DNA from 3 places in the Dechloromonas sp. ZS-1 genome. Region 1 is predicted to be linked to each of the others. Evidence: riboswitches for the same ligand, from Rfam matches in the RefSeq annotation. Region 1 holds a riboswitch; each other region holds the start of a gene.
The links. Region 1 has a riboswitch for cobalamin ahead of AACO21_RS12300 (TonB-dependent receptor). Riboswitches for the same ligand answer to the same signal wherever they lie in the genome.
Positions count from the first base shown of each region.

Region 2: another riboswitch for cobalamin. It lies ahead of bluB (5,6-dimethylbenzimidazole synthase); the one in region 1 lies ahead of AACO21_RS12300 (TonB-dependent receptor).
Region 3: another riboswitch for cobalamin. It lies ahead of cobT (nicotinate-nucleotide--dimethylbenzimidazole phosphoribosyltransferase); the one in region 1 lies ahead of AACO21_RS12300 (TonB-dependent receptor).

Region 1 covers NZ_JBDIYD010000009.1:90,388-96,272, reverse strand. Annotated here, with positions in the region: gene amrB (AmmeMemoRadiSam system protein B) at 1-856, shown strand, start outside; gene amrS (AmmeMemoRadiSam system radical SAM enzyme) at 904-1,998, shown strand; gene AACO21_RS12305 (hypothetical protein) at 1,995-2,588, shown strand; cobalamin riboswitch at 2,665-2,923, shown strand; gene AACO21_RS12300 (TonB-dependent receptor) at 3,046-5,142, shown strand; gene AACO21_RS12295 (transporter substrate-binding domain-containing protein) at 5,193-5,885, shown strand, end outside.
Region 2 covers NZ_JBDIYD010000001.1:432,827-438,711, forward strand. Annotated here, with positions in the region: gene AACO21_RS02150 (cobalamin-binding protein) at 1-525, opposite strand, end outside; gene AACO21_RS02155 (cobalamin-binding protein) at 532-1,422, opposite strand; gene cobD (threonine-phosphate decarboxylase CobD) at 1,419-2,411, opposite strand; gene cbiB (adenosylcobinamide-phosphate synthase CbiB) at 2,404-3,345, opposite strand; gene bluB (5,6-dimethylbenzimidazole synthase) at 3,342-4,097, opposite strand; cobalamin riboswitch at 4,139-4,326, opposite strand; gene AACO21_RS02175 (cobyric acid synthase) at 4,385-5,848, shown strand; gene AACO21_RS02180 (response regulator) at 5,881-5,885, opposite strand, start outside.
Region 3 covers NZ_JBDIYD010000001.1:439,826-445,710, forward strand. Annotated here, with positions in the region: gene AACO21_RS02180 (response regulator) at 1-243, opposite strand, end outside; gene AACO21_RS02185 (ATP-binding protein) at 231-839, opposite strand; gene cobU (bifunctional adenosylcobinamide kinase/adenosylcobinamide-phosphate guanylyltransferase) at 870-1,427, opposite strand; cobalamin riboswitch at 1,434-1,652, shown strand; gene cobT (nicotinate-nucleotide--dimethylbenzimidazole phosphoribosyltransferase) at 1,733-2,791, shown strand; gene AACO21_RS02200 (adenosylcobinamide-GDP ribazoletransferase) at 2,788-3,549, shown strand; gene cobC (alpha-ribazole phosphatase family protein) at 3,549-4,067, shown strand; gene AACO21_RS02210 (hypothetical protein) at 4,114-4,332, shown strand; gene rfaQ (putative lipopolysaccharide heptosyltransferase III) at 4,371-5,465, shown strand; gene AACO21_RS02220 (glycosyltransferase family 4 protein) at 5,462-5,885, shown strand, end outside.

The DNA of each region.
Region 1 (5,885 bases):
AACCCTGTTCGTGATCAGCACCGATCTGTCGCACTACCTGCCGGCACCGGCAGCCGAGGCCCAGGACGCCCGTACGCGCACCCGCATCCTCAACCTCGCGACCGATATTCAGCCGGCAGAAGCCTGCGGTGCCTATCCGCTCAATGCATTTCTGCACACGGCGCGACAACGGGATCTGCATATCGAGGCGATTCATCACTGTCATTCGGGGGATACCGGCGGCAACATGGCACGCGTTGTGGGCTATGCGGCGTTTGCGCTCTTCGAGGCAGCGCCCGCGCCGGCTCAGACCAAGCCCCCCGCCGCCGACAACGCACTCGGCATCGCCTTGCTGCAACGCGCCCGTCAGGCGATCAGCGCACAGTTACAGGGTGCGGCCTTGCCGACGGTCGACCTGCCTGAGCTCGCCCAAATCGGCGCCACCTTTGTCACACTGACCCGCCACGGCCAGTTGCGCGGCTGTATCGGAAGCCTGGTGCCACACCGCACACTCGCGGATGACATTACGCACAATGCCCTCGCCGCGGCTTTCCGCGACCCGCGCTTTGCCCCGATGAACGCGGCGGAATGGGCGGACACTCAGGTCGAAGTTTCCCTCCTGGGACCGGGCGAGCCGCTGACTTTCCGGGACGAAGCCGATGCGCGGGCGCAGTTGCGCCCCGGTATCGATGGCGTCATTCTGAGCAGCGGCTGTCATCGCGCCACTTTCCTGCCTCAGGTCTGGGCCCAGCTGCCCGATCCGGCCGACTTTCTCGCGCACCTCAAGCAGAAGGCCGGGCTGGCACGCGACGCCTGGCCGGCAGACCTGACGCTGGCACGTTACCCGGTGGAAAAATGGCGGGAAAAACGCCGTTGACCGTCGCCGATCCGGCATCGGGCATGACGGGGCCGCCGACCTCGCCGATGACCGGCGGCACCGATGCCCATCCCGCGCGCTGGTGGCATGCATTGGCGGATGGGCGCATCCAGTGCGATCTCTGTCCGCGTGACTGCCAGTTGCACCCCGGCCAGCGCGGCGCCTGTTTCGTGCGCCAGCACCAGGATGGCCGGATGGTGCTGACGACCTGGGGGCGTTCCTCCGGTTTCTGCATTGACCCCATTGAAAAGAAGCCCTTGCATCATTTTTATCCCGGCAGCAGCGTGCTTTCCTTCGGGACGGCGGGCTGCAACCTGACCTGCAAATGCTGCCAGAACTGGGATATCTCGCGCGCCCGCGACATGGATCGCCTGATGGACAGCGCCACACCCGAGGCGATTGCCAGCGCTGCCGTGCGCCACGGGGCTGACAGCGTGGCCTATACCTACAACGACCCGGTGATCTTTGCCGAATACGCGCTGGATACGGCAGAGGCCTGCCGCGCTCGCGGCATCCGTAACGTGGCGGTCACCGCCGGCTATCTCCACGCCGAACCGGCCCGGGCGTTTTTTAGCCGGATGGATGCGGCCAACGTCGATCTGAAATCATTTTCCGATGATTTTTACCGAAGTCAGTGTGGCGGCCGTCTTCAACCCGTGCTCGATGTGCTGAGCTACCTGCATCACGACACTGCATGCTGGCTGGAAATCACCACCCTGCTCATTCCCGGCCTCAACGATCGTCCGGACGAAATTCGTGCGCTGAGTCAATGGATTGCGCAAGCGCTGAGCCCGGACATTCCGCTGCATTTCACCGCCTTTCACCCCGACTGGCGCTTGCGCGACCGGCCCAACACGCCCCTCGCCACCCTGCAAGGCGCTCGCCAACTGGCGCGCGAAGCCGGCCTTCAGCATGTCTATCTCGGCAATGTGCGCGATCCGGAAGGCGGCGTGACGCACTGCCCACACTGCGCGCAAACGCTGATCCGCCGTGACGGTTATACAATTCAGGACTATGCGCTGACTGCCGACGGCACCTGCCCGCATTGCCAAACCCCGCTGGCCGGGCGCTTTGGCGCGCAACTCGGGCATGCCGGCCAGGCGTTCGGCGCACGCCGCATCCCCATTCGCCTGCAATCATGAACCGCACCCTGATTCGAAACACCCCCTTGGGTTCCCTGCATGGCAGTCTCGATCTGCCGGATCAGCCGCGCGGGCTGGTCTTGCTGGCCCGTGCGCATCATGCACCGGTCGACGCCTGGATCACGGCCAATCTCGCCGCCCGCCATTTCGCGGTGTGCAGCATGGAACTGCTGACAGCCCAGGAAAGCCGTTTTGCCGATGCCACCCAGAACGTGCCCAAACTGACCGAGCGCCTGCTGGATCTGCTCGACATGCTGCGCCACGATGGCGATACCGAGTCCCTGCCGCTGGCGATTTTCGCGTCCGGCGACGCCTCACCGGCCGCGCTCCGTGCTGCAGCGCAGCGTGACACCCAGGTCAAGGCACTGGCCTGTCATGGCGGCCTGATCGATCGGGCCGGCTTGCAGGCCCTCAAACTGCTGGCGGCACCGCTCTGCATGCTGCTCGATACCGGAGACGAGCCGGCAAAAACAGCCTCGGAGCGCGCCTTTCCCCATCTCGCCGTGGCCCATGAATGCCACCTCCTGACGCCGGGTGAAGACCCGGTCCTGCGCACCGCCGCCTGGTTCAATCTGCATCTCTCGCGCTGAAGCACGGCATTGCATCGGCATGGGCAAACATGCCCGATCCTGATACAGTGCGGGCCTCGCTACCGGGAAATACCGGCGGCGAAACCTCGCTACAGGTTCCTGGATACCCCGGTATCCAGGTGAAACGGGAACAGGGTGCGCGTTGATCGCAAAGCCCTGGCTGCCCCCGCAACGGTAAGCAGGACAAAGCAATATCATGGTGTGATTGCCTCTAGAGCAAGGCACCGGCCACTGGGTGTTACGTGTCAGATACGCCCGGGAAGGCGATATTGCCGGCATCGTTTTGAACGATGCGCCTGCCAGCCCGGAGACCGGCCTGTCGTGATCAGGTCGGCGGTCAACGGCTGCCGATGCCTTAAAACAGACCGTCTGCGGGGATGCAGAAGGCTGCGGGTGCACAAGTTCCCTTGTGTGCCGCAGTGAATGCCGGGCGGACGGTCCTTGTTGGAACAAGCTGATGATTTACCGCTCATTCACCCCCACCCTGGTTGCCGCTGCCCTAGCCTGCCTGGGCCATGCGCACGCCGCCGGCATTCCCACCTTGCAGGAAGTTTCGGTCACCAGCGGCAGCCAGAATCTGACCGGCATTGCCGACTCGGCCAGCGAGGGCACCGTTACCGCCAAACAACTGGCCAATCGTCCCTTGTTGCGCCCGGCGGAAGTTCTCGAGGTCGTGCCCGGCATGATGGTGACCCAGCACTCCGGTGACGGCAAAGCCAATCAATACTTTCTGCGCGGTTTCAATCTGGATCACGGCAGCGATTTCGCGACGCACGTGATGGGCATGCCGGCCAACATGGTGACGCATGCACACGGTCAGGGTTACATGGATCTCAATTATCTGATCCCGGAACTGATCGGCAACGTCAAATACCGTAAAGGCGTGTATGCCGCGGAGGATGGCGATTTCGCCACCGCAGGTGCGGCCCGCATCGACTATGTACGCAAGCTGGATCAAGCCTTTGTCGACCTCAGTCTGGGGCAAGGCAATTATCGTCGCCTGCTCAGCGCCGGCAGCCATGCGTTCAACGGCATGAACCTGCTCGGGGCGCTGGAAGTGGCCGGCAATGACGGCCCCTGGGATCAGGCAGAACACCTGAAGAAAACCAACGGGGTGGTTCGCCTCAGTTCGGGTACGGCAGCCAACGGTTTTGCCCTGACCGGCATGCTGTATGAGGCCCGCTGGCGCGCCACCGAGCATCTGCCGGCGCGTGCCATCGACAGCGGAGAAATCCCCCGTTATGGTGCCCTTTCCCCCAACGATGGCGGCAAGACCCACCGCTACAGCCTCTCCGGCGACTGGGCACGCACCGAGGCGGATGGCGCGCGCAAGCTCAATCTGTATGTCGTCGACTATGGTTTGAACCTCTATTCGGCCCCCTCCGGGTTCATCAGCGGCGCGCAGGGCGACCAGCACGAGCAGGCCGACCAGCGCACACTCTGGGGCGGCCAGGCCAGCCGCAGCTGGCTGCTCGGCCCGAACTGGCGGGATACCGAATTGACCCTCGGCCTGCAGTTCCGCCAGGACCGGATCGGTAAGGTGGGGCTGTACAGCACGGAGAATCGCCAACGCACCCGCACCGTCCGTGAGGATCGCGTGCTGCAGAGCAACCTGGGCCTCCATATCGACGCCCGTACGCAATGGACCGATTGGTTCCGGACTCAGATTGGCCTGCGGCATGACCAGATCCAAGCCCGCGCCACAGCGCTGGGCGGCGCCAACAACATGGAGAATGGCGGCCAGGAGGGCGCACATCAGACCAGCCCTAAACTGGGCCTGGTTTTCGGGCCATTCCAGCTCCTGGGTGAAACCGAGTTTTACGCCAATACCGGCCGGGGTTTTCATAGCAATGATGCGCGGGGCGCGACGGCACGCATCAACCCTCAGGATGGCAGTACCGCCACGCCGGTACCGCTGATCGTCCGGGCACGCGGCAACGAACTCGGTATGCGAGCGACCCCCTTGCCGGGCTGGCACAGCAACCTCAACGTCTGGCAAATGAATCTCGAATCGGAGCTTGTCTTTATCGGCGACGAGGGGGTGACGGAGCCGAAGGGGGCTTCCCGGCGTCACGGTATCGAGTGGTCGAACCATGTCGTACCGGTTGACGGCTGGATTCTCGATGCTGATCTTGCCTGGTCAAAGGCACGTTTCAAGGATGCCAATGTCGACAATGGCGGGCGCCACGTACCCAACGCCATTCCGCTCACCGCCTCGCTCGGCTTGACTGCGGATCAGGGGGGCAAGTGGTTTGGCGGCGTACGCCTGCGCTACCTCGGCGCCTATGCGCTGGAGGAGACCGGGACGCAAAAATCGACGCCCTTCCTGATGGCGAGCCTGAAAGCCGGTTATCGCGTCGACCGTAACCTGCAGTTCACGCTCGATGTGCTCAATCTCTTTAATCGCAAGGCCAACGACATCGAATACTGGGGCAATGCCTGTACCCGAAACGAGCAAGCCAGTGGCGCCTGTGGCACGGATGGCATTGCCGGTCGCCTGATTCACCCGCTGGAACCCCGCACGCTCCGGCTCGGTATGCGGATCGGGTTTTAAGCGACCAAGCAGGATGAAGCGGCGCACAATACGCTAAGATGCACCCTACCATGCGTATTGTGCGACCCCGCTTTCATCGCCTCTTTGGAGGGCTTGCCTGTTTCTTGTGTTGTGCCGGTGTCCTGGCCCAGCCCTCGGCGGCACTCCCTCCCTTGCAGGCGCTGACTGAATCCTTGCCCCCGCTGAACTATGAGCAGGACGGCAAGGTAATCGGCTTTTCCAGTGAAGTCCTGGACCTGCTGGCCAAGGAAAGCGGACTGACCATCAGCAAAACGCTGTTGCCTTGGGCGCGGGCTTATCAACAGGCGCAGCAAGGCCCCAACAAGATCCTCTATTCCCTGGTCCGTACGCCGGAGCGTGAAGCACTTTTCCACTGGATCGGGCCGATCAGCAAGCGACGCATTTATTTATACCGGCAGGCAGCGCGCACGGATATCAAGCTCAAATCGCTCGACGACGCCACGGCGTACATGATTGGTACGGCCCAGGGATCCGCCGCCATGAACTTCCTGCTGGCGCGAGGCTTCGAAGTCGGCGTTCAGCTCGATCCCGCCCAGGACGATGCGCGCAACATGAAAAAATTCAAGGCCCAGCGCTTTGACTTGTTGCTCTCCCTCGATTGGGCGGCGATGTATAACGCACGGCAAAATGGCATGGACAGCCAGGCGCTCGTGCCCGCCCTGCTCGTCGATGACAGCAATGATTACTGGTTTGGTGTCAGTCTGGGCACCGATCCCAGAATC
Region 2 (5,885 bases), on a different contig from region 1:
GACATCTTCGCCGCCGGCAATCTCGATCAGCTCGGAGGCCCAGCGGATGCCGGAAATCAGCGGCTCGTCCCATTCCTCGAAATAGACACGGGGGCGGCGGCCGGTGCGGGCAATGCGGGCAGCGGCCTGGGCGCGGGTGGCCTCGATCTGTGCTTCCAGTTCAGCCACCAGGGCGCAGGCCTTGGCTTCGGCGCCGACCAGGCGGCCCACGGTCTCGATCATGGCCAGGATGTCCTCGACGCTGCGCATGTTGAGTGCGTAGACCGGCACGCCAGCTTTGATCAGGTCGCGCGAAATCTCGCTTTGCAGGTCCGAGAAGGTGAGGACCAGATCGGGCTCGACCGCGAGAATCTTGTCGATATCGCCGGTCGTGAAGGCGAAGACCTTGGGTTTTTCCTTGCGCGCTTCGGGCGGACGGACGGTATAGCCGGAGATGCCGACAATGCGGTCCTGTTCGCCCAGGGCGTAGAGGACTTCGACGGTTTCGGTGGTCAGGCAGACGATGCGTTGGGGCAGACGGGACATGGCGGCTTATTTTTGTGGACGACGGCTGCGTGCGACATCGAGATGGGCGCAGAGTTTCTCGGCGCCATCGAGAATGCGTGGCGTGTGGCGCTGCATGATGTCCGGGTTGATGTGGAACAGGTTGCCCCGTTTGACGGCGGTCATGCGCGTCCATTTGTCCCAGTCGGATAGCCATTCCGGTCGGGCATCGCCCATGCCGGTGGCGATGATGGCTTCCGGATCGGTTTCCAGCACGGCTTCGACGCTGACTGTCGGCGCCATCTGCTTGAGTTGCCCGAAGACATTGTCGCCGCCGCACAGACGGATGGCATCGCTGATGATCTGCGGGCCGCCCACCGTCATCAGCGGGGTTTTCCAGATCTGGTAGAAGACCCGCACCTTGGGTTTGTGGGCGTTGGCGGCGCGCAGGCTCTCCAGGCGCTTGCGGAACGTGTCGGCGGCCTGCTGGGCGATACGCTCGCTGCCGGCGAGCTGCCCCAGTTTTTCGAGCTGGCTCGCCACTTCTTCCATGCGGTTCGGTTGGGAGACGTGGACCGTCAGCCCCAGGGCTTTCAGCTTTTCGATCTGCGGCATGTTGTTGCCGCTTTGCCAGGCCAGGACGAGATCGGGCTTGAGCGCGGCGACGGCCTCCAGATCAACGCGGGAATAGCCGCCGACACGCGGCACCTTCTTCGCTTCCGGCGGATAGTCGCTGTAATCGACGGTGCCGACCAGGCGCTCCCCGCCGCCGGCCGCATAGAGGCTTTCCGCGATGTGCGGCGCGAGGGCAACGATGCGCCGGGCCGGTTCCTTGAGGCGCACGGTGGCGCCGGTATCGTCCTTGATCACAACCTCGGCACGGGCGGAGATACTGGATAGGAGGGCGACGGTCAACGTCGCCAGCAGGGGCAATTTCATGTCGGGCTCCAGGCGGAGAGGGCCTCGGTCAGGCGTTGCCAGCCGGCTTCGTTGGCAGGCAGGCCAAAGCGCAAGAGCGGTGATTGGTCGAAACGGCGGGTCAGGATGCCGTGTTGGGCCAGATGTTCGTGCAAGGCCGCGGGGTCGTTCAGGGTCAGCGTGGCAAACAGGGGCGTCGCCTTGACCTCGCCCAAGGGGGCGAGCAGGGTCTGCAGTCGGGCGCCTTCAGCACACAGGCGCGGGCGCATGGCGGCTTGCCAGTCGGTGTCGAGCAGGGCCAGGCGGGCGGCGGCACGGGCCGGGCCGGAGACCGTCCACGGGCCCATCGCCGCCTGCATGCGTTCGCGCAGGGCGGCTGGGCCGAAGAAAAAGCCGACGCGCAGGCCGGCCAGGCCGAAGAATTTGCCGAGCGAACGCAGCACGATCAGATTCGGGGCCGCGTCGGTGCCGGCCAGCGCGGTGATGCTGTCTTCCGGCGTGGCATCGATGAAGGCCTCGTCGACGATCAGCCAGCCGCCCCGCTTGTGGAGTTGTGCGGCGGCATCGAGGACGACCGCCTGCGGATGCCGGTCGGCGCTGGGATTGTTCGGGTTGCAGCACAGCACATAGGGGGTGGCGGCGGTGAGGGCGCGCGGCAAGAGGGCATTCTGCAGAAAGCGCACCTTGTGGCCGGCGCGCTGCCAGGCGTGCGGGTGTTCGGCGTAGAGCGGTGCGATGCAGGCCACGGCGGCGCGGGGCAGGAGCGCGGGCAGCCACTGGATGGCGGCCTGCGAGCCGGCCACGACCAGACTGTTGGGATTGCCGTAATAGGCCGCGGCGGCGGCTTCCAGGCCATCATCGTCTTCCGGCAGGCGTTGCCAGACTTCGGGGGGCAGCGGCGGGACGGGCCAGCCATGCGGATTGATCCCGGTCGACAGGTCGATCCAGTCGGCCAGCGGACGGTGGTAACGGGCAGCGGCGGCGCGCAGGCGCCCTCCGTGTTCAAGCATGCAGCACCTCGGAGAGCAGGGCGATCAGGGCAAAGGTGGCGAGCCAGAGCCAGAGGCTGTGGCGGATCAGGCGGATGGCACGGGCCAGGTCACCGGCGACGGGGGCTGGGCCGGCGCCGAGCGGCGGGCGGATTTCTTCCTGGCCGTGATAGATGGCGGCCCCCCCCAGTTGCACGCCCAGGCTGCCCGCGCCGGCCGCCATGACCGGGCCGGCATTGGGGCTTTCCCAGACACCGGCCTGGGTGCGCCAGCAGCGCAAGGCGAGGCGGGTCTGGCCGAGCAGGGCATAGGTCAAGGCCGTGAGGCGGGCGGGGAGCCAGTTGAGCAGATCGTCGAAGCGGGCGGCAAAGCGGCCGAACAGGTTGTAGCGTTCGGTACGGTAGCCCCACATCGCATCCAGGGTGTTGGCGAGGCGGAAGAGCAGGGCGCCCGGCCCGCCCAGCAAGGCGAACCAGAACAGGGTGCCGAAGATGGCATCGTTGCCGTTTTCCAGCACCGATTCCATGCCGGCCTTGGCGACGCCGGAGGCATCGAGTTGGGCGGTGTCGCGCGAGACCATCCAGCCGACGCGCTGGCGGGCCTGTTCGAGGTCGCCGCTGGCCAGGGGGCGGGCGACGGCCTCGGCATGTTCGCCCAGGCTTTGCGCGCCGAGGGCGAAGTAAAGCAGGCCGATGTCCAGCAGCAGCCGTCCGGGTGGCGACAGGGTGTCATGCAGCCAGTAGGCAGCGCCGACCCAGGGCAGCACGCCAAGGCTCCAGGCGAGGATGCCCAGGCTGATCCGGCGCTGGTTGAGGCGGCGCTCGAGCGCCCCGGCCAGATTGCCAAAGCCGACCAGCGGATGCCAGCGCTGCGGCTCACCCAACAGGCGGTCGATGAGCACGGCGGTCAGTGCCGCCAGCGGGAGCGCCCAGGCGCCGGTCAACAGGTCGGTCATGCCGGAAATTCGCCGCGATCCTGAATGCCGGCCTGCATTTCGGCCAGACGGGTGGTCAGCGGATCGGCCTGGCCTGCATCGCCGGCGCCCCACTGGTCGTAATAGAGGAGATCGGTGATCGGCAGGCGGGGCAGCCAGCCGGCGGTTTCCAGCTCGGGCTTGTCCTTGAAATGGCTGACATAGCCGATGCACAGATAGGCGATCGGCACGATGTGCTCGGGGATGCCCAGCGCCGCCTGCAGCGCCGATTCGTGGAAGATGCTCACCCAGCCGACGCCCAGCCCTTCGGCGCGGGCGGCGAGCCAGAGGTTTTGCACGGCACAGACGCTGGAATACAGGTCCATGGTCGGCATGTGCGTGCGCCCCAGGACGAGGGGGCCGGTGCGCGTGCGGTCGCAGGTGATGCAGAGGTTGATCGGCGCATCCAGGATGCCTTGCAGTTTCAGCTGGCTGTAAAGTGTCCGCTTGTCATCCGGGAACATCCTGGCCGCTTCGTCGTTGGCCGTGCGAAATGCGTCATGTACCCGTTGCTTCACCTGCGGTGAGCGGACCACCAGAAAATTCCAGGGCTGCATGAAGCCGACCGAGGGCGCGTGATGCGCCGCCATCAGAATGCGGCTGAAAACCTCGTCGGGCACGGCGGTGGGCTGAAATTGCGCGCGCACATCGCGACGGCTGAAAATGGCGTGGTAGACCGCTGCCCGTTCGGCATCGGTAAAGGCGTGCGCGCTGGGCGCATTCGGGTTTTCCATGGATTCCCCTTCTGGAAACGCGGCGGCTTTCGTCCACAAAGCCGGTCAATCCGTCTCCTGGCCGGTCTTCTGACTCGGATTCGCCCGTTGCCGCGCCTTCCCGGTCGCTGACCAGTGGCCTGATGCGGCAAACGTCCTCCTCACAGCGTTGGGCACGTGGCGGAATCGCACCGCCTTCCCGATTCTCCTGCCCCGTTTGGGGGCGGGCACCCGGAGACACCTGCCCGAATGAGATCGGGCGGGGGCGATGGTGCCATAATTATGGGCTTTTGACATCCGGGCCAATCATGAAACGCGCTTCCCTGATGGTGCAAGGCACCACTTCCGATGCCGGCAAGTCCACGCTGGTTGCGGCGATGTGCCGTGTTTTGAAGCGTCGGGGCGTGCGCGTGGCGCCGTTCAAGCCGCAGAACATGGCGCTCAATTCGGCGGTCACCGTCGATGGCGGGGAAATCGGTCGCGCCCAGGCCTTGCAGGCGCTGGCCTGCGGCCTGGCCCCGCATACCGATTTCAATCCGGTGCTGCTCAAGCCGACCACCGACAAAAAGGCGCAGGTGATCATTCACGGCAAGGTGGCGGCCGACCTCAATGCCCGCGACTATCAGGACTACAAGCCACGCGCCATGCAGGCCGTTTTGGCCTCCTGGGACCGGTTGACCGGCGCCTACGACTGCGTGCTCGTCGAAGGCGCCGGTTCCCCGGCCGAGATCAATCTGCGGGCACGCGACATCGCCAACATGGGGTTTGCCGAGGCGGTCGATTGTCCGGTCATTCTCGTCGCCGACATCGACCGGGGCGGCGTCTTCGCCCATCTGGTCGGCACGCTCGATCTCCTGTCCGCATCGGAACAGGCGCGGGTGGTCGGTTTCGTCATCAACCGTTTTCGCGGCGACATCAGCCTCCTGCAATCCGGGCTGGATTGGCTGGAAGCACGGACCGGCAAGCCGGTGCTCGGGGTGTTGCCCTACCTGCACGGCCTGATGCTCGATGCCGAGGATGCGATTGCGACGGCGACGGTCGACGGCAAAAAAGCGGCCAAATTGAAAGTCGTGGCGCCGGCCTATCCGCGCACCTCGAACCACAACGATCTCGATCCGCTGCGCCTGCATCCGGAAGTCGATTTCCGCTGGATCGGCCCCGGCGAGGCGCCGCCTGCCGCCGATCTCATCGTCCTGCCCGGTTCCAAGGCCGTGCGCGCCGATCTGGACTGGCTGCGCGCCCAGGGCTGGGACAAGGCGATCACCCGCCATCTGCGCTACGGCGGCAAGGTGATCGGCATCTGCGGCGGTTATCAGATGCTCGGTCAGGCCATTCACGATCCGCTGGGCCTGGAAGGCGGCGGCGGCTCGACGCGTGGTCTGGCCGTGCTCGATGTCGAGACGACGCTGGAGCCCGAAAAGCAGCTGCGCAATGTGAGCGGTCACCTGAATCTGCCCGGTTCGCCGCCGATGGCCGGCTATGAGATTCACCTGGGCGTGACGCGGGGCAATGGTTTGGCCCAGCCATCCGTCTGGCTGGCGGGCGACCGTCCGGATGGGGTGATCTCGGATGATGGCCAGGTGCTTGGCACCTATTGTCATGGGGTATTCGACACACCGGAAGCGCTCAGTGCCCTGCTGCACTGGGCCGGTGCCGAAGCGGTCGAGGATGTGGATTTCGCGGCGCGGCGCGAGGCCGATCTGGATCGTCTGGCCGATGCCGTCGAGGCGGCGCTCGATTGGCAGAAACTGGCGCCCTGGCTGCCGGTTTGACGCGCAGGCAGGCCCGCACCGGGGCCTGAGTCTCAGG
Region 3 (5,885 bases), on a different contig from region 1:
GAAGCGGCGCAGTTCTTCCAGCAACTGCTGCCCGGAGCGTCCGTCGCCCAGAATGTAGTCGCAGAGGATGATGTCCGGCGTGTTGTTGCGGATGCGGTAGATCGCGTCCTGATAGTTTGCGGCGAATTCGACGGCAAAGGCGCCGACGGTCTGGGCAATGGTGCGCAGGGCTTCGCGGGCCATCGGCTGATCGTCGATGACGAGAAAGCGGCGCTGGGAGAAGTCGATGTTTACGGTAGCCATAGCGTGAAGCAGGCGCCGTTCAGCGGGCCGCCGTTGCTCAGCATGAGCGTGCCGTGCTCTGGGCCGCGCGTGTGCAGTTCGGCCAGGCGGCGGGCAATGCGTAATCCCGTGCCGCTGGCGGGGGGGAGATGGGCGAAGCCAGGGCCATCGTCGGCCACGCACAGCTGTAATCCACCTTCAATGAGGCGGGCTTGCAACAGAATCTGCGCCCGGGCAAAGCGGCTCGCATTCTGCAGGGCGTTGCTGAGCATGTCCTCGACCAATTCGCGGTCCATCGGCCAGGCGTCCTCGAGGGTGCAGTCGAGGCGCAGCGTGAGTCCGTGGTGCTGCAGATGCAGGCGGGCTTCCAGCGCCATTTCGGCGCACAGATCGCTGACCACCGTGGGGATCAGGGCGAGCTGGCGTTCATGGCGCAGCAAGCGGTAAGCGGCCAGGGTGCGGTTGAGCCGATGGGCGCCGCGTTCGATGGCATAGCGTGCTTCCCCCAGATCGATCCGGTGGGTCGCTTCGGCGGCGGCAATCGCGGTTTCAGCGTAGAACAACTGGTTCTTCGTCTCGTGAATGCCGGAAGCGAGGATGTCGAGGAGTTTTTCCATATGCGCCACGGTCGACCGTCTGAGAGAGGCCTATTTCAAGGTGAGGGGCAAACCCGCCGCGACCAGGGCGACGTGATCGCAAACGGCGGCAACGCGCTGGTTGAGGCGGCCCTGCTCATCGGCAAACAGGCGGGAAACCGGGTGCATCGGCACGATGCCCCAGCCGACTTCGTTGGAGACCAGAATGACCCGGCCCGGCAGGGTCGGCAGGGTGTCGATCAGGGCGCGGGTCTGCCCCTCGAACAGCGGGCAATCGATGGGCTGCCCCGCATCGGCCTGGGCGCCGGCCTGGCCGGCAAAAAGCAGGTTGGAGAGCCAGAGGGTCAGGCAGTCGACGAGCAGGCAGGTGTCCGGGCGTGCCAGCTCGCGCAGGCGGGCGGCGAGCTCGATCGGCTCCTCGACGCAGCCCCATTCGGCCGGGCGGCGGGCGCGGTGATGGGCGATGCGCGTCTGCATTTCGCCATCGCGGGCCTCGGCCGTGGCGATGTAGATGACGTGCCGCTGCTCATCGCGGCTTGCCGCTTGGGCCAGGGTTTCGGCGTGTGCGCTCTTGCCGGAGCGGGCACCGCCCAGAATCAGTGTCTTCATGGCCGCATTGTGGGGAATTGATCCGGCGGCGGCAAGGTATAATCGACGGGTTCGACATCAAGGAACCCGGTGCGCCGCCTGCGGCAATTCCGGGGCGGGCCCGCCGCTGTAATCGGGGACGGTCGCTGCACGATGCCACTACGCGGGGAAACAAACCTGCCGGGAAGGCGCAGCAGACCGGACGATCCGAAAGCCAGAAGACCTGTCGGACATACCAATACTTCGCAAGAAGCCTATGGACAGGGCTTCGCGGCGCCTGCCTGGACAGCGGTCGCCGCGAGGCCCTTTTGCTTTTGGAGAATCGGATGCATTCCTCTATCCCGAAATTCGCGATCACGGCGCCGGATCGCGCCCTGGAAAATACCCTCAAACACAAGGTCGACCGCAAGACCAAGCCGCTCGGTGCGCTCGGTCAGCTGGAAGCGCTCGCCATCCGCATCGGCCTGATGCAGCAGCGTCTCGATCCGGTGCTCGCCAAGCCGCACCTGCTGGTTTTTGCCGGCGATCACGGTGCGGCCAAGGCGGGTGTGTCGGCGTATCCGCAAGAGGTCACCTGGCAGATGGTCGAGAACTTTCTCGCCGGCGGCGCGGCGATCAACGTGTTCACCCGGCAAAACGGCCTGGCGCTGAGTGTGGTCGATGCCGGTGTGGCGCATGATTTCGGCGCCCGCCCCGGCCTGATTCACGCCAAGGTGGCGCCGGGGACCGCAAACTACATCGAAATGCCGGCCATGACCGCCCAGCAATGTGCGCAGGCCATCGAGCACGGCGCCGGCATCGTGCGCCAGCTGGCCGCTGACGGTTGCACGGTGGTCGGCTTTGGTGAAATGGGCATCGGCAACACGGCCGCGGCCTCCCTGCTCACCCATGCCCTGACCGGCGTTTCCCTCGATGCCTGCATCGGGCGTGGTACCGGCCTGGATGATGCCGGTCTGAACCGCAAGCATGCCTTGTTGGCCCAGGCTTGGGCGCGCGTTGCGGCGTCTGGCGAAGCGTTGACGCCGATGCGTGCGCTGGCCGAATTCGGGGGCTTCGAGATTGCCGCCATGGTCGGTGCGATGCTGGCGGCGGCAGAAGCGAAGATGGTCCTGCTCATCGACGGTTTCATCGTCAGTTCGGCCGCGCTGGTGGCGGCACGCCTCTACCCGGCGCTGACCGAGTACGCCGTGTTTTCGACGCGCTCGGCCGAGCCGGGCCATGTTGCGCAACTCACGGCCCTGAACGCCGCGCCGCTGCTCGATCTGGGCCTGCGTCTGGGCGAGGGGACAGGCGCCGCGCTGGCTTACCCGCTGGTACAGGCGGCGGTGGCGTTCCTGAACGAGATGGCCAGCCTCGAATCGGCCGGCGTGGCCGACAAGGCATGATGCGCGACGAACTCGCGTATTTCTTCGGGGCGGTGCGTTTTTTCACGCGCCTCCCGGTCCCGGCCTGGGTGGGGCATTCGGCTGAGGCGCTGAATGCCTCGGCCCGCTACTTCCCGGCGGTCGGTTTGCTGGTGGGGGGCATTTCGGCCCTGGTGTATGCGTTGACCGTCGCCCTCTGGCCCCCCGTGGTGGCCGTCCTGCTTGCCATGGCGGCGAGCCTGTACGTGACCGGCGCGTTCCATGAGGATGGGCTGTCCGACATGACCGATGGGCTCGGCGGCGGCTGGGAGAAGCTGCGCATCCTGGAAATCATGAAGGACTCCCGGGTTGGCAGTTACGGTGTGGTCGCCTTGTGGCTGGTGTTGAGCAGCAAGCTTTGTCTGCTCGCCAGCCTCGACCCCGCCGTGGTGCCCTTGGCGCTGATCGCGGGGCACGCCTTTTCCCGCGGGTGCGCCACGCTGCTGCTGGCCGGGATGGACTACGTGCGCGAGGACCTGCTGTCCAAAGCCAAGCCGCTGGCAACGCGTCTGGGCGGAGGGGCGTTGTGCGTTGCCCTGATCTTTGCGCTCCTCGGATTGGTCTTGTTGCCCTGGCAGCAAGCCGTGGCCGGTGTCCTGTGCGCCTTGCTGGCAACCGTGTGGCTGGCCGCCAAGTTCAAGCGCTGGCTGGGCGGCTATACCGGGGACTGCCTGGGGGCGGTACAGCAGGTGGCCGAAGTGGCCTTCTATCTCGGCGTACTGGCCCGCTGGCCGGCATGATGCTCTACCTGATCCGGCATCCGCGCCCGCTGATTGCGCCCGGCGTGTGCTACGGCCAGCTCGATGTCGATATCGACGACCCCGCCACGCTGGCCGCGACGCTTCGGTCTCAGTTGCCGGTGGGGGTGCCCGTGATCAGCAGCCCGCTGCAGCGTTGTTTGAAATTGGCTCGGGCGATGGACCCGGGGTGCCGGACAGATCCCCGGTTGATGGAAATTGCGTTCGGTGACTGGGAAGGGCGGGCCTGGGATGAGATTCCTCGCGCGGAGATCGACGCCTGGGCTGCCGATCTGATGGGCTATTGCCCGCCGGGCGGAGAGTCGGCCGAACAGATGGCCGGACGGATTCGGGCGTGCCTCTCCAGCCTCCGGCATCCTCACATAGCCTTGGTGACGCACGCGGGCGTGATCCGTCAGATCGTGGCCATTGTCCAGAGGGTGCCATTGCGGGATGTGCTTGATTTTCCGGTTGAATACGGTGAAATCATTTTGTTAAATTATGAAAACGGTATGACCTGATCCGGCTTGCCTTGGCTAATATCCATAAGTCATAAACGGGGGAGCCATGGCAAAGACAGGAGAGAGCAGAAGGCGGGGCGTACCGCCCGCAAGCAAGCCGCTTTTCATCGCAGCAGTGCGCTATGGCGATGGCGGCAGCGAGTTGTTCCGCATCGAGCATGCCAACGATCTCGACGATGCCCGGCAGGTGCTGATGGCGGCCGTGATGAATGTGCGTATTGCCCTGATCGCCGAATCGACCAAGGTGCGTGACGCATCGCGCTAGCAAAGACGGCATGCGCCTAAGGCGATAAAATCGCCGCCATGAACGATTTCAATCCCCTGCGCGATGCCGTGCCGCTCCAAGAAGTGCAGCGCGTGCTCGTCATCAAGCTGCGCCATCACGGCGACGTACTGCTTTCCTCCCCCGTTTTTTCCGCACTCAAGGCCGCCGCTCCGCATGTCGAGATCGATGCGCTGGTTTATGCCGATACCGCGGAAATGCTGACCCTGCACCCGGCGATCCGGCGTGTGCATGTGATTGATCGGAAATGGAAAAAGCAGGGTGTCGGGCATCAGCTGAAGCAGGAGTGGGCTTTGCTGGATACCTTGCGCGCTGCGCGCTATGACTTGGTGCTCCACCTGACTGAACACTGGCGGGGGGCTTGGCTGTGCCGGCTCCTGAAGCCGCGCTGGTCGGTCGGGTGTACCCGTGTTGATGCCGGTCGGGCCTGGCATCGAAGTTTCAGCCATCTGTATAAGGTGTCGGGGGGCTTGCCGCGCCATACCGTGGAACGGAATCTGGACGCCCTGCGTCGCATTGGCGTGCGCCCGGCGTTGGCGGATCGTGCCCTGCAGTTGGTCCCCGGTGCGGAGGCTGAGGCCAGGGTTCGGCAACGCCTGACGGATGCCGAGGTCAGCGGCCCCTTTATTCACATACATCCGGCGTCGCGTTGGTTTTTTAAATGCTGGCCGGCTGAGCGCATGGCAGCCTTGATCAGTATGTTGCAGGCACAAGGGCATCAGGTGGTCCTGACAGCAGCGCCGAGCCGGGATGAGCTGGCGATGGTCGGTGCTATTCAAGCGGGCTTGGCCAGACCGGTGCCCAGCCTGGCGGGCCAGCTCTCGTTGAAAGAACTGGCGGCCCTGACCGGCATGGCGCAAGCGTTTGTGGGTGTCGATTCTGCGCCCATGCATATTGCTGCGGCCATGGCGGTGCCTGTCGTTGCCTTGTTTGGGCCCTCTGGCGAGAAACAGTGGGGGCCCTGGTCGGCACGAGCGCGGGTCGTGGCCAGTGAGCATCATCTGTGTCGCCCTTGCGGCAACGATGGCTGCGGCGGCGGCAAAGTCAGCGACTGCCTTGAAAATCTACCGGTGACCCAGGTCATGGCGGCCTTGCAAGACGTGTTGCAGACATGAAAATTGCGATTGTTCGCCAACGCTACAACCCCTATGGTGGTGCCGAGCGTTTTGTCGAGCGCGCGTTGTCGGCGTTGTCGTCCGAAGGCGCTGAAGTGTCGTTGATCACGCGCAGTTGGGCTGGGGCGCCGGCAGAGGGGTTCCGCCAGATTGCGTGCGATCCGGCTTACAGTCGTCTCTTGGGCGGACGTGCTGCCCGGGACAGAAGTTTTGCCCTTGCGGCCGCGGATCTGATGGCACAGGGGGGCTATGACATCACGCAGTCGCACGAGCGCATTCCCGGATGCATGATTTTCCGTGCGGGTGATGGGGTCCATGCTGCCTGGCTTGCCCATCGCGCGAGAACACTGGGGCCGCTCGGTCGACTGGGGCAGCAGTGGTCCGCCTACCACCGCTACGTGCTGGCGGCAGAGGCCCGCA